Regions from separate parts of the Fictibacillus marinisediminis genome, predicted to be linked through region 4. Evidence: predicted binding sites of a transcription regulator. Region 4 holds the regulator's gene; each other region holds the start of a gene.

Region 1 (3,179 bases), 2.0 Mb from region 4:
GACACAATTTTCTGATATTTTTTGATAAATTATTAACTGAAGTCTAATATTGATGAAAAGGGGATAGAAATTTGAAGAAAAAGCTTGCTGTACTTTCAATGTGCTCAGCCCTGTCATTCTCACTGTTTTCGGGACTTGTTTCCCAGCCTGCCAGCGCTGAGGAATCAGCTTCACAGGTGCATTATCTTCTAACGTATAAAGGCAACAACGTCCCTTCCAACCTTTCTGCAAAAATTGAACAAGCCGGCGGTTCTGTGGAACGTGTCGTTGAGGAAATTGGTGTTGTAGAAGCCAAATCATCCTCCCCTGATTTTCTTGCCAAAGTGAAGGCAGATTCAAATGTACAAGCCGCGGACAAAGAATTGGAAGTTTATTTGGAAGACGATCCAAATCCAGCTGACGGACAACCCATTACATCCATTCCGCAGCCCGACTGGAACGATCCGAACCAAAACTACCATGATCTCCAGTGGGATATAAAGAAGATCACGAACGATTTTAAATCCTATGACATCAACAAAGGAAACCATAATACCGTCGTCGGGATCATTGACACTGGTATGGACTTTAATCATCCTGATTTAAAAGCAAATGCCGATCTTGCCGGCAGTAAAACCTTTGTGCCTGGCACGAAAGATGCCTGGGACCAGAACGGCCATGGAACTCACGTAGCCGGTTCCATTGCTGGTAACGGTAAAGTTTACGGCGTTGGCCCGAACTTAACCGTACGCTCGTACCGGGTTTTCGGTGCTACAGGCGGTGCACAGCAATCATGGATTACCGATGCAATCGTGTCTGCAGCGAACGATGGAGTTGAGGTCATCAACATGAGCCTTGGCGGATGGCGCTGGATGGCAAACAATCTTGGCGACAAAGGCGATTCCGCTTCCATGGTGGCTTATCACCGTGCCATGCAGTACGCTACGCAAAAAGGTGTGACGGTTGTCGTTTCTGCCGGCAATGACTCCCGCAACTTGAACGACATCCATGACATGCAGGCTTACTGGAAGGAAACGTACGGATTGGATATTAAAGGGCCATCCCGTGTAGCACCTGCACAGGTTCCTGGAGTCGTCACGGTATCCTCTTCCAACGAGTGGTCTACCGACAAAATTGCGTTCTATTCCAACTACGGAAGTGTGATTGATGTAGCAGCTCCTGGCGGCGACAATGGCCCAACATACGATGCCCTATATCGCCAAAATCCAAAAGGAAATTATCTTGATAAGCGTGACTTTATGTACCGCGCGTTCTCAACCTGGCCAACCTATCTGACACCCTATGTAACAGGAAACTTAAAAGGTTATGCCCTTCTTCACGGTACTTCCATGGCTGCACCGAAAGTAGCCGGTATCGCAGCGGTCATCAAATCACAGCATCCTGAATATTCGCCAGCACAAGTTCAGGCCAAGCTGCGCCAGACAGCTGTCGATCTCGGAAAAGTGGGACAAGATCCGCTATTCGGGTCTGGAGAAGCCAACATCTATAATGCATTAACGAAATAAAAAATTGGTGCCAGGCACCCGCTTTTGACATATGTCAAAGAGCGGTGCCTGGCACCAAATTTATGGCACCAAATTTACTCTTACTTATTTTACTTTCACATCCACCAGATCAGACATCTTCACTCGATGGACCTCATGGTGGAAATCTACGACGCGCAGCTGTTTTTTATAGGAATCTACATAATGGACCTTCCCGATCAATAAATGGAAGTCCCCTTTTTCAAAAATGGTCATACACAGATCCAAATCCTCAGCCATCGCTTCACAGATCGTCTCCTCCATCAGCTCGTATTGCTGTTCATCCAGTTCTGGTTTTGTCTTCTTTTTATGATCCCAGTCAAACTCCCTTAAACCCTTCACATGCTCAGGCATAAACATCCCTTGCCATTTCATCTTTCCGCGATCCCGAAGCATATTCATCACCTTCCTCACCCTATTATATGCGAATGTATGTTCGGTTTATACTGAAAATAAATGACAAGTAATGCATGTCATTTGCGGAAACTTGTAAATTGAAGGCAACCAGCCTAATGAAGTGCCCAACCTTAGACTCCAACCAATCCTGAGGAATGTGTAAATTTTAAAATATTTTTAAACAAACCTGTCATTTTCTGTTATATTAAAAAAGATATTGAAATTGGATAAATACGATCATTAATGGCTTTTTATTATAATGAAGAGGTTGATGAAATGGACAGACGTTCAGCTAAAAAGCAGCGCAAGAAGAAACGCAGTGGACTAAAGACTACCCTCATTATTCTAGGCGTGTTATTGCTCATTGGAGCAGGCGGTTTCTACTATGTTTATGGCTCCGTTAAGAATACGGCCAACAAAATGCACGACAACTCAACATGGGACGGTTCCTCTAAACGAAAGAAAGAGCTTACTCCTTCAAAAGGCGACCCGCTTTCTATCTTGATTTTGGGTGTCGATGAGCGGCAAGGTGACCGCGGCCGATCCGATACGCTAATTCTTGTCACCGTTAACCCGAATACAAACAAAATGGTAATGACCAGCATCCCGCGTGATACGCGCACAGAAATCGTTGGAAAAGGCAAGGAAGATAAAATTAACCATGCGTACGCATTCGGTGGTACGAAAATGGCGATCAAAACAGTAGAAAACTTCCTCGACGTACCAGTCGATTACTTCTTGAAAGTAAACATGGAAAGCTTCAAAGGAATCGTTGATGCCTTAGGAGGCGTCACTGTAGATAACGAACGTCTGGCGTTTAATTACGATGGCTACTCGTTCCCTAAAGGCGAACTGAAGCTGTCCGGAAAAGAAGCACTTGCTTATACCCGTATGAGAAAACAGGATCCACAGGGTGACTTTGGCCGTAACGAACGCCAGCGCCAGGTGATCAGCGCAATCATAAACGAAGGAGCACAAATTTCTTCGGTTACAAAAATGGGCGACATTCTGGACGTAGTCGGCACTAACGTAAAAACAAACATGACGTTTGACGAAATGAAAGACATTCAATCGAAGTATAAAGGCGCTCGCAAAAATGTAGAAAACATAGAGATCAAAGGCCAAGGCCAGCGAATCGGCGGCATCTACTACCTCGTTGTGCCGGAAGACGAGAAAACCAAGATTCAAACCACGTTAAAAGAACAGCTTGAACTTTAAGACGATAGCAGTGATCCTTGCAGGAGGGTCGCTGCTTTTTTT
Region 2 (3,179 bases), on a different contig from region 4:
CTATTACTCATGTTGTGCTACTTAAGAGTACCTGTAAATTTAATCAACATGATTCCAATTATTTAAGGTAGGTGGATTAATATGTTACTTTATATTCCTTTAAAAAAACTAAATACAAACCGGGAACGTGTTCTCGGTGATCTGGAAAATCTCTACTACCTCTCTGAAAGTATCCTTCACATCGAAGTCAACGATCAGATGTTAATTGTGGATACTTTAAATCATCGAGAAGTGAAAAAACAGATCAAAAGATATTTTACCCAGCCATCCACCAACCCAACCCTTAAGCAAAAAGTGTTGGAGGACAATACAATGCATATTCCCTCCTACCATAGTTCATTTGTTCATTCTTCCACTGGTGCCATATTGACAGGCGACAGTTCATTTCTAGAGGAAGCCTTCGACCGGTTAATATGTCAGATTGCCAAAAAACATCACGTGGTTTTTAAACACTATCCCTCGTTTCTCTCCAACAAAAGTATGCATGTAAGTGGATATGCTAAATGTTTCCCCCAACGTTTGTATCGCTTAAGTGAAATTCCTCATGAGTTTGATATCCTTACACAGTATCGAAAATTATCTCAGAGTCATCAAGACACGAATCATCTCTTTAAAACTACCGACCACTTCTTACAACCCTGTATCTGTTACCATGTTTATGAGGAGTTGGCCTCTCAGTCGAATCCAGAGCTCTTACAGTTATATTCTGCCAAAGGAAGATGTTATCGACATGAACATCCTCACCGATTGTCTCCTACGAGATTGCAGGAATTCACAATGAGAGAAATTGTTTTTGTTGGCTCTGACAAAGACGTGAAAAACGTTCGGATGCAGTTACTGAGTGATGTTTGGGATCTTTTTGAGGATTTGGGTCTTCGAGGATATCTCACCACCTCGAACGATCCCTTTTTTTTACATGAGAATCAAGATAAAAAGTTTTATCAAATTGCAGACAATACGAAATATGAAATCATTTTTTCTCCAAATGAGGACATTCATGTATCCATTGCATCCGGTAACCATTGTGGTACAATGCTCTGCGATGCATTCCAATTAAACAAAGAATCTCCTTCCCTTTTTTCTGGCTGTGTGGCCTTTGGGCTTGACCGTTGGGTACAAGCTTTTCTGTATCATTATGGCTCTGACAAAAAAGGGTGGCCGTCCCTGATACGTAATCTTATTGTATAAACTAGTTTAAATTTCAAGCACCATCTGCGCATCCTCTTATTCTTAGAATTTATCAATTAGTACACCCTTCATTTAATTATTAAATACCTTCTTTTACTAAATAATTCCAATACAGTTATATTTTCCAGCGTATAAGAACGTATATTCGCATATAATAAATAAAACATACGTTCTGGAGAGTGTTTATTATGGATTATAAAAAAAGAGAGAGCATCTTATGCATTGACTTAAAGAGCTTTTATGCTTCATGTTCATGTATAAAAAGAGGCTTAGATCCTTTAACCACCTATTTAGCTGTTGTTGGAGCTACCGATCGTCAAGGAAGTGTCGTATTAGCAGCTACTCCCCTTATGAAACAAAAATATCGCATCAAAACAGGAAGTCGCTTGTTTGAGATTCCACAACATAAAGAAATTCACATTGTTAATGCAGAAATGAAGTACTATCTTGATATGTCTATGGCAGTAACTAAAATTCTTCATCGTTTTGCATCTAGAGAAGACTTACACATTTATTCCATAGATGAAGCGTTCATACGGGTAAATCCGGTTGAGCGCATTTTTGGAGACAAATGGTCGATCGCACGAAGGATAAAAACGGAAATATTTGAAGAGTTAGGGCTCACAGTTGCGATTGGAATTGGTGAGAATATGTTGCTCAGCAAACTATGTTTGGATCTTGAGGCTAAAAAAACAACAGAAGGAATCGCGGAGTGGACATATGAATCAGTGCCTCAGAAATTATGGCCGGTTACCCCGCTCTCTGAAATGTGGGGTATCGGTAAAAAAACACAAAACACATTAAACAGAATGGGAATTGTTAAAGTCGGTGACTTAGCCCACTACCCCTTAGAACTATTAGAGAAGAATTTTGGAATTATGGGAAACCAGCTTTACTACCACGCGCACGGTATTGATCATAGCGATCTAGGTGCTCCTATTATGATGGGTCAAATCAGTTTCGGAAAAAGCCAAATTTTATTAAGGGACTACTCAGATAAAGAAGAAGTAAAACATGTAATCTTAGAAATTTGCGAAGAAATAGCCAGGCGAACACGGTCTGCTCGTAAAGCGGGGCGAACAATAAATTTAGGTATCGGATACTCCAAAGATTCATTCGGCGGCGGATTCAATCGATCAAAAACAATCGATCAACCTACAAACATTACGATGGATGTTTATAAGGTCTGTCTTGAATTGTTTGAGAAGTTTTATAATGGTGATGTAGTCAGAAGTATTGATGTCAGACTTTTGAATATTGTAGATGATTCCGAAATACAGCTATCATTGTTTGACTTGGATAATCCTAAACGATCCCGGCTTGGTTATACGATGGATGAAATCAGAAGGAAACATGGTTCTGCTTCTTTATTAAGAGGGGTTTCTTTTACCCAAGCAGGGACAGCTATTCACAGAAGTAAATTAATCGGTGGACATAAAGGATAAAGAGCTTGGCAAAACGCCAAGCTCTTCTTTATTGAGGCCGATAAGAACTCCCTAAAAACGAAAGTGCATTCCCGTTATTCACCAAAGTTCCCAGGATCAAATGGATCTGCATCACCGCCATTATCGCCACCTGTATCTCCATCGCCGGTGCCATCATCAGTGGTGCCGTCATCTTCTGTTCCATCGTCGTAAGATCCGTCATCATCATTATATTCTTCATCCGGGTCTTCAACTGGCTGGACCTTCCAAAATACGGTTCCAAGTGCAATAGGTGTATTATCGGTTAAACCAATGCCATATTCAATAAGATAGGCTTCAGACCCATTATTGTCTGAGAATACTACACTAGCTTGCCTTGTGTCACCCGCTAGAACTGTAGCATCTCCATCTAAAACAACAGAGGTACCATCTTTATAATAAACTTTAAACTGACCAGCATTTAAATCATCATAATTGTAGTTATCCTCTCTGTATTTAACGGTATAAGTTTTAGCCCCGGCTGCACCTTCAATTTTTATGCTGTTAAGGGCGATTTCCAGCCCAGTA
Region 3 (3,179 bases), 450 kb from region 4:
ATTGTCTGCTTTTCGCGAAGCTGTTCCTGTTGATGAAGGGACAGCAAGGCATTTGCTTGCCAAGTTTTTATTTTATGGACAGTCCGTGTTCAAGAAGGTGAGGGATTTAAGCGGAGGAGAGAATACCCGCCTTCGCTTTGCACAGCTCGTCAACCAGGATGTCAATCTGCTGCTGCTTGATGAGCCGACCAACCATCTGGATATTGATTCACGTGAAGTCCTGGAGGATGCCCTGGAAGAATATAACGGAACTGTGGTAGCTGTATCGCATGACCGGTATTTCTTAAATAAGCTCTTCAACCGTGTGGCCTGGGTTCATGAAGGAGAGATCAAAGAATATTTAGGCACTTATGATGAGGCTCGGCTTCAAAGGTAGGAAATCGTTTATTGTAAGCCTGCGATAGTGTATGATGATAGGACAATATAAACGATATGAGAGATAGAGGGGTAGACGATGGACAAGGACTTAAGAGCTCTGGGAGACCGCATTGTTCAGCATAAAGTGGAACTTGCTGAGGCCGTAACACAGAATCGGATAAAGAATGGGATCAATCCGCCGAATGACCAGCAAAAGCAGCTTTTAATCGATTGGCGCATTGAACTGTTTCAATTCATCGGTGAAGCATTATTCTCAAACCTCGAACAATCAGAAAAAAGATTTTTAGAATGGGGAAAAAAAAGCGGGGAAATTGCGGTAGAAATCAATTTGTCCCTTGATACAGCCCTCGATTCTACACGGCTTTACCGGACGATCATCTGGGAATTCATTGGAAAAGAAGTGGAAAGAAATGATTACGATAACCATACAGTCATGAAGGCTGTGACTATTATTGATCCATTATTGGATAAGGTGGTTTATTCTTTCAGCGTGGCCTATGTGGACTATAATCATCATCTGCTCGACTTGGCCAGAGATGCACTTGAAGAGCTGTCTGTTCCTGTTGTCCGCCTTACGCAGACGGTCGGGGTCCTGCCTCTCGTCGGTCCCATTGATACACACCGCTCGAAATTGATCATGGAGATCGCTCTTAATGAATGTATGGAGATGCAGATTGAGCACCTTTATATTGATTTATCAGGTGTTCCAATCATTGATACGATGGTCGCCCATAACCTTTTTCAAGTGATTACATCCTTAAAGCTTCTCGGTGTGGATGTAACATTGACAGGCATGCGGCCAGAACTTGCTCAGACCGTTGTTGCTCTGGGAATTAGCTTTGAGGGATTTTCCATCGCAGGAAGCCTTCATCAGGCACTGGGACAGAAAGGATTATTGCAAAGCGTGTAATATTATTAGGGTATATGCCTATCCTTACTAAGGATAGGCATATTTTTCTAGTTGCATAAAGAACGTTTGTTCGCATATACTGTGAATAAATAAATGGTAAGGCGGTGGCTAAAATGAATCGATTGCTGATGCGTTGTGTGTCTGAACGTTCTCCCTTTATGATGATCTATCAGTCTGGCGGCGGGCAGTTTACTCAGCGTTACGTTTTTCCGATTTCTTGTGAAGGAGAAACGTTAACCGCCTATTGCTGTCTTCGAAAACAAATCCGTACGTTTAAGCTGTCTAATATTTTGTCGGTTGCCGGAAAAACGGCCTGAACGGCGATCGGGAGGAACAAAAATGTTATATGGCGATGAAAGAGATCGTATACTAGTAGATAAATATATTATGTATCCTATGCTGCTTACCATCTTTAACCGTGATTTAAAAGTGATTGCCGTTTCTCCTTTCAAATTAAGGCAGCCGTATGTCACACTCATCGAGAATGTGATGAATGCCATCAGTTTTGAATTAAAAGATGTGAAAAAAGAAATGATGGCCCGTAAAATTAAAGTAACGGATGGAAGGCCAGTGGATGACATCACAGAATATCAGATTTTTATCCGGGGATATCAGGAAGTTATGAGATTCCCGAACGTCCATCTTCGAAATAAAGCAGAATTGCTGATGAAACATTTTCTTTTTGGTACGCTGATAGAGCGCAAATAGCAAAGCTGTTCAAAGCTTTCGGCGAGAGACTTAGGAATCGGGCCAGGTGAATCATGAAAAAGTATACGCAGTTAGCAGAGGAGTTAACACAAGAAGTAAAAATAATTAGCAGGAATCCCGGTGATCCTGTGGAAGTTCTGTTCGCTCCTGAACCGTGGGAGCTTCTGGGCTGCGGCAATTATGCTGCCGTTTTCGTCCGTCCTGATTTCCCTGACCAAGTCGTTAAGATTTATGGCAGAAATCATGAAGACCTGCTTGAAGAGATATCTGTTTACCGGCAGCTGGGGGAGCACCCTGGATATTCACGCTGTTACGGATATGGAGAACGCCACTTGATCCTAAAGCGAATCGAAGGAATAACACTTTATGATTGCCTGCATAAAGGGGTGAAAATTTCCGAAAACGTGATTCGTGACGTGGATGAAGCACTGTGCTATGCTCGAAACCGCGGCCTTTTTCCCCGGGATGTTCACGGGAAAAATGTAATGATTTCTAATGGGCGGGGAATCATTGTGGATGTTTCAGATTTTTGCAAGAAAGAGGAATGCTATAAATGGAGAGATTTAAGAAAGGCTTATTTTAAGATCTATCAGCCGTTCTTTTATAGATTCCCTCTTAGAGTTCCTTATCCGGTGCTGAATGGTGTACGAATCGGCTATCGATGGTACAAAAGATGGAAAATGAAAAAATAGGTCTAAGGTTCGTGTTTGGTGTTGGTAAAAATAGGTTATATGGTATATAATTACTATATCGGATAAATAGAAGAGACCTTTGTCTCAGAGCAAACCATCTGAAAAGGTGGGACGCAAAGCCGCGGGCCTAACGTTTGTAGAAACTATGGCAGCCGGGTTGCCAAAGGGGAAAGAGCGATTTCCCTGCAGGGGAGATGGCTTTTTTTGTTATGTTCGGCCAAATACATCTTGTTCAAAGCCGGTCACTTCTTAAATACTATATTGAATAGAGGGATCCAACCTATGCCAGAAACGGACATCGCCGACCTCAAAAGCCGTCTTTATAACCTTCATATCGAATCCATTCCCAGCATTATCGAGAGGCATCTTCTTCATCTGGAAAAGAATGAACTGTTTGTTCCCTTCCTGGCCTATACAGATTCAGAATACCAGATGCATCTTAAATGGATGTTAACTGCCTTGATAAAAGGCATTTTTATACATAATGAAGA
Region 4 (3,179 bases):
CAGGACTTTTTCCTTAATGCTTCATATTGTTCTGGCTTTTTTTACTTTCTTTTAGTTTATCCGGTGTTACATCATTGCCTTCCGGGTCAATGATCTTCAATGAATGCAATCTATTTTGAAAAGAAGTTCTGACGTTTTTCAGATACTCCTCCCTTAATTGCTTTTGTTCTTTGGCTTCTTCTGTTGATAAACCTTCTTGTTTAGATTTTTTGGCAAGAAAATTTATCCGTTCCAGTTTATCTGGTGTAAGCATGGAACACCTCTCCTTTTTCTTCGATATTCCTATCGTAACGAATATTAAGTAGAGTTTCCAGTCGGAGCACTTTCTAAATACTCCTTATACCTGCGGTGAACTGTCGCTTTTGATGCTTCATATCCAAAACCCCTTAGCGTAACGGCAATTTCTGCAAACGTAAGGTCCATTCCTCTAAGCCGGATGATTTCATCAACCGGAAGCACCTTCCGGTCTCTTCCTCCATGATGGATGTTCTTTAAATTCTTTTGTGGTTTATAGCCTTTTTGAACAGCCTTCCTCATTCCTCTTTTTATCTTTAAGTTATGTAGCTTGCGCTGATATTCCTCTACAACGGCAACGATTTCAAGCACCATAGACTCTGCTTCGGAAAGATGGTATTCCCCTTGGCTGCTGAAGGTATAAACTTTAATGTTCCTCTTCTGAAGTTCGTGAAGAAGAACGATCTTGGCGTTCCCCCTGCCCAAGCGGGTATCATCCGTTACAAGAAGAACATCAAATTCTTCGTTTTGGGCCCGCTCGATCACCTCAAACAAACCATCCCGTTCCAGGCTGTATCCGCTTTCTCTATCTTTTATGACAGAGACAATGCCAAACCCATGGCTGACTGCCAGCTGTCTCAATTCATCTTCCTGCCGGGATAAAGAGGATGTCTGCTCTTCCTTTTCGGTGCTTACTCTGCAATAAATGATCGATTTCAATTGTGCCTCACCTGTTTTCTTCTGCCTTGATCGGTATTGTTAATTTCTGTCCTGGGGTAATGGTTCCTGCCTGTATTCCGTTATTCTTTTCAACCCAGTTGACAAATTCCCAATTTGAACCTTTGTCCTTCGTATATTCTTCGGCGATCTCCCAAAGTGAATCACCTTTATTAACGGTAATCTCCATATATTCTCTGGATCCTTCTGCGTGAGACTGATAAGCGAACATAATAAAACCTGCTGCAACAATAGATAATAGCATAAATACCGGTGAAAATCCCTTCATCATATATCTCCCCTTTGCGAATATGTGTTCTTATTAATTTTCATTATAATAGGAACACCTGTTCTTTACAAGGGTTTTTTTCGAACTTATGTTTGTATATCTTGTTCCTGCATGCTATACTTTTTTCAAGAGTATTCAGTGAATGAGGTGTAATCATGACAAAATTATCCAGAAGGCAAATCGATATCCTGGACTTTATTAAAGAAGAAGTAAATGCGAAAGGCTATCCACCATCAGTCAGGGAAATCGGTGAAGCAGTTGGACTGGCATCAAGCTCAACCGTACACGGCCATTTATCCAGACTTGAGAAAAAGGGGCTGATCAGGCGTGATCCTACCAAACCCAGGGCCATTGAAGTGCTCGGCCTCGAATCAGATCAGATCATAACCAGAACGCGATCCGTTAATGTACCGATCATCGGTAAAGTTACCGCGGGTTCACCGATTACAGCAATCGAAAACGTTGATGAATATTTTTCATTGCCAGAACATGTTGTAGGCGACGATAATGTTTTTATGTTAACTGTAGAAGGAGACAGTATGATAGAAGCTGGCATCTACGACAGGGACCTCGTGGTAGTCAAGCAGCAGCCAACAGCTGAAAACGGTGACATCATTGTGGCCATGACAGAAGAAAATGAAGCGACTGTAAAACGCTTTTTTAAAGAAAAAGACCACATTCGCCTGCAGCCGGAAAACGCCGCTTTATCTCCAATTTTGCTGCAAAACGTGACCATCCTTGGTAAAGTAATCGGTGTATATCGAACACTTCAATAAAGAAAAGCAAAAAACAGCGACCCCGCAAGCATGGCAGGGTCGCTGTTTTAGTTATAAGGATTATATTAGTTATGAAAGTTTGTACCGTCCGTCGTTGCTTCTATAATGCCCGCACGAATCACAAAGTCTCCAAAGTGTTCGCCTTCTTCGCGTTCTTTCGCAAATCTAGGGAACAGCATCTTCAATTCTTTTAAAATCTCTTCCTCTCCTATGTTTTCACGATACATTTTGCTTAATCGGCTGCCGTCAAACGCTGCACCCAAATACATGTTATATTTTCCTGGCGCTTTACCGATAAACCCAATTTCACCTAGCGCATGGCGGGCACATCCATTGGGGCAACCCGTCATCCGAACGGTAATCTCTTCGTTTCTCAAGCCGTTTTCTTCAGCTATGTTATCAATCTTGTTCATTAGCACCGGAAGATAGCGTTCTGCCTCCGCCATGGCTAGACCGCAAGTAGGAAGGGCTACACATGCCATGGAATTGCGCCGGATCGCAGAAACATTTTGGCTGTCGAGCATTCCATACTGTTCCAACAGCTCTGTAATCTCTTGTTTCTTCTCTCTCGTAATATTGGCAATTATAAGGTTCTGGTTGGCGGTCAAACGGAATTCCCCTGTATGGACCTTAGCGATTTCCCTTAAACCGGTCATCAGCTTGTAGTTTTCAAAATCCGCGATACGGCCGCCTTCAACAAACAGAGTAAAATGCCAATTCTCCTGCACACCCTGTACCCAGCCATACCGGTCTCCATTATCTTCAAATGAAAAGTCTTTCGCTACATCCAGACTCCAGCCTAAACGGTTTTCCAGCTCTTCTTTAACGGTTTGAAGACCTAACCGGTCGACTGTATATTTGAAGCGGGCGTTTTTACGCTGTGAACGGTTTCCATAATCTCTCTGAATGGTAATGACTTTTTCAGCCACCTCAAGAACCTGGTCCGGTGCGCAAAACCCAATCACTTTTGACAACTGCGGATAGGTTGCTTTATCTCCATGTGACATTCCCATGCCTCCACCAATGGACACATTAAATCCAATTAGCTTCCCATCTTCTACGACGGCGATTAAACCGAGGTCCTGTGAAAAGACATCAATATCATTGGAGGGTGGAACTGCAATGCCGATTTTAAATTTACGCGGCAAGTAAAGCGGTCCGTA

What was found. Region 4 encodes LexA, which represses DNA repair genes until DNA is damaged. Its sites were predicted from a motif close to CGAACATATGTTCG; they were not measured.
Region 1: a site for LexA is predicted at 1,949-1,962, ahead of LCY76_RS20945 (YolD-like family protein). Genes of this name have one in related genera too.
Region 2: a site for LexA is predicted at 1,323-1,336, ahead of LCY76_RS22805 (Y-family DNA polymerase). Genes of this name have one in related genera too.
Region 3: a site for LexA is predicted at 1,348-1,361, ahead of LCY76_RS08640 (WYL domain-containing protein). Genes of this name have one in related genera too.

Annotation. Positions count from the first base shown of each region.
Region 1 covers NZ_JAIWJX010000002.1:4,000,594-4,003,772, forward strand. The annotation lists gene LCY76_RS20940 (S8 family serine peptidase) at 72-1,505, shown strand; gene LCY76_RS20945 (YolD-like family protein) at 1,590-1,925, opposite strand; gene tagU (polyisoprenyl-teichoic acid--peptidoglycan teichoic acid transferase TagU) at 2,196-3,137, shown strand.
Region 2 covers NZ_JAIWJX010000004.1:15,390-18,568, reverse strand. The annotation lists gene LCY76_RS22810 (aminoacyl--tRNA ligase-related protein) at 82-1,188, shown strand; gene LCY76_RS22805 (Y-family DNA polymerase) at 1,374-2,633, shown strand; gene LCY76_RS22800 (hypothetical protein) at 2,708-3,179, opposite strand, start outside.
Region 3 covers NZ_JAIWJX010000002.1:1,578,425-1,581,603, forward strand. The annotation lists gene abc-f (ribosomal protection-like ABC-F family protein) at 1-376, shown strand, start outside; gene LCY76_RS08635 (STAS domain-containing protein) at 455-1,288, shown strand; gene LCY76_RS08640 (WYL domain-containing protein) at 1,402-1,605, shown strand; gene LCY76_RS08645 (YhjD family protein) at 1,628-1,996, shown strand; gene LCY76_RS08650 (serine/threonine-protein kinase) at 2,050-2,688, shown strand; cyclic di-GMP riboswitch class I at 2,767-2,853, shown strand; gene LCY76_RS08655 (GGDEF domain-containing protein) at 2,971-3,179, shown strand, end outside.
Region 4 covers NZ_JAIWJX010000002.1:2,026,779-2,029,957, reverse strand. The annotation lists gene LCY76_RS10910 (DUF896 domain-containing protein) at 14-253, opposite strand; gene LCY76_RS10905 (YneB family resolvase-like protein) at 298-954, opposite strand; gene yneA (cell division suppressor protein YneA) at 962-1,243, opposite strand; gene lexA (transcriptional repressor LexA) at 1,396-2,016, shown strand; gene cysI (assimilatory sulfite reductase (NADPH) hemoprotein subunit) at 2,082-3,179, opposite strand, start outside.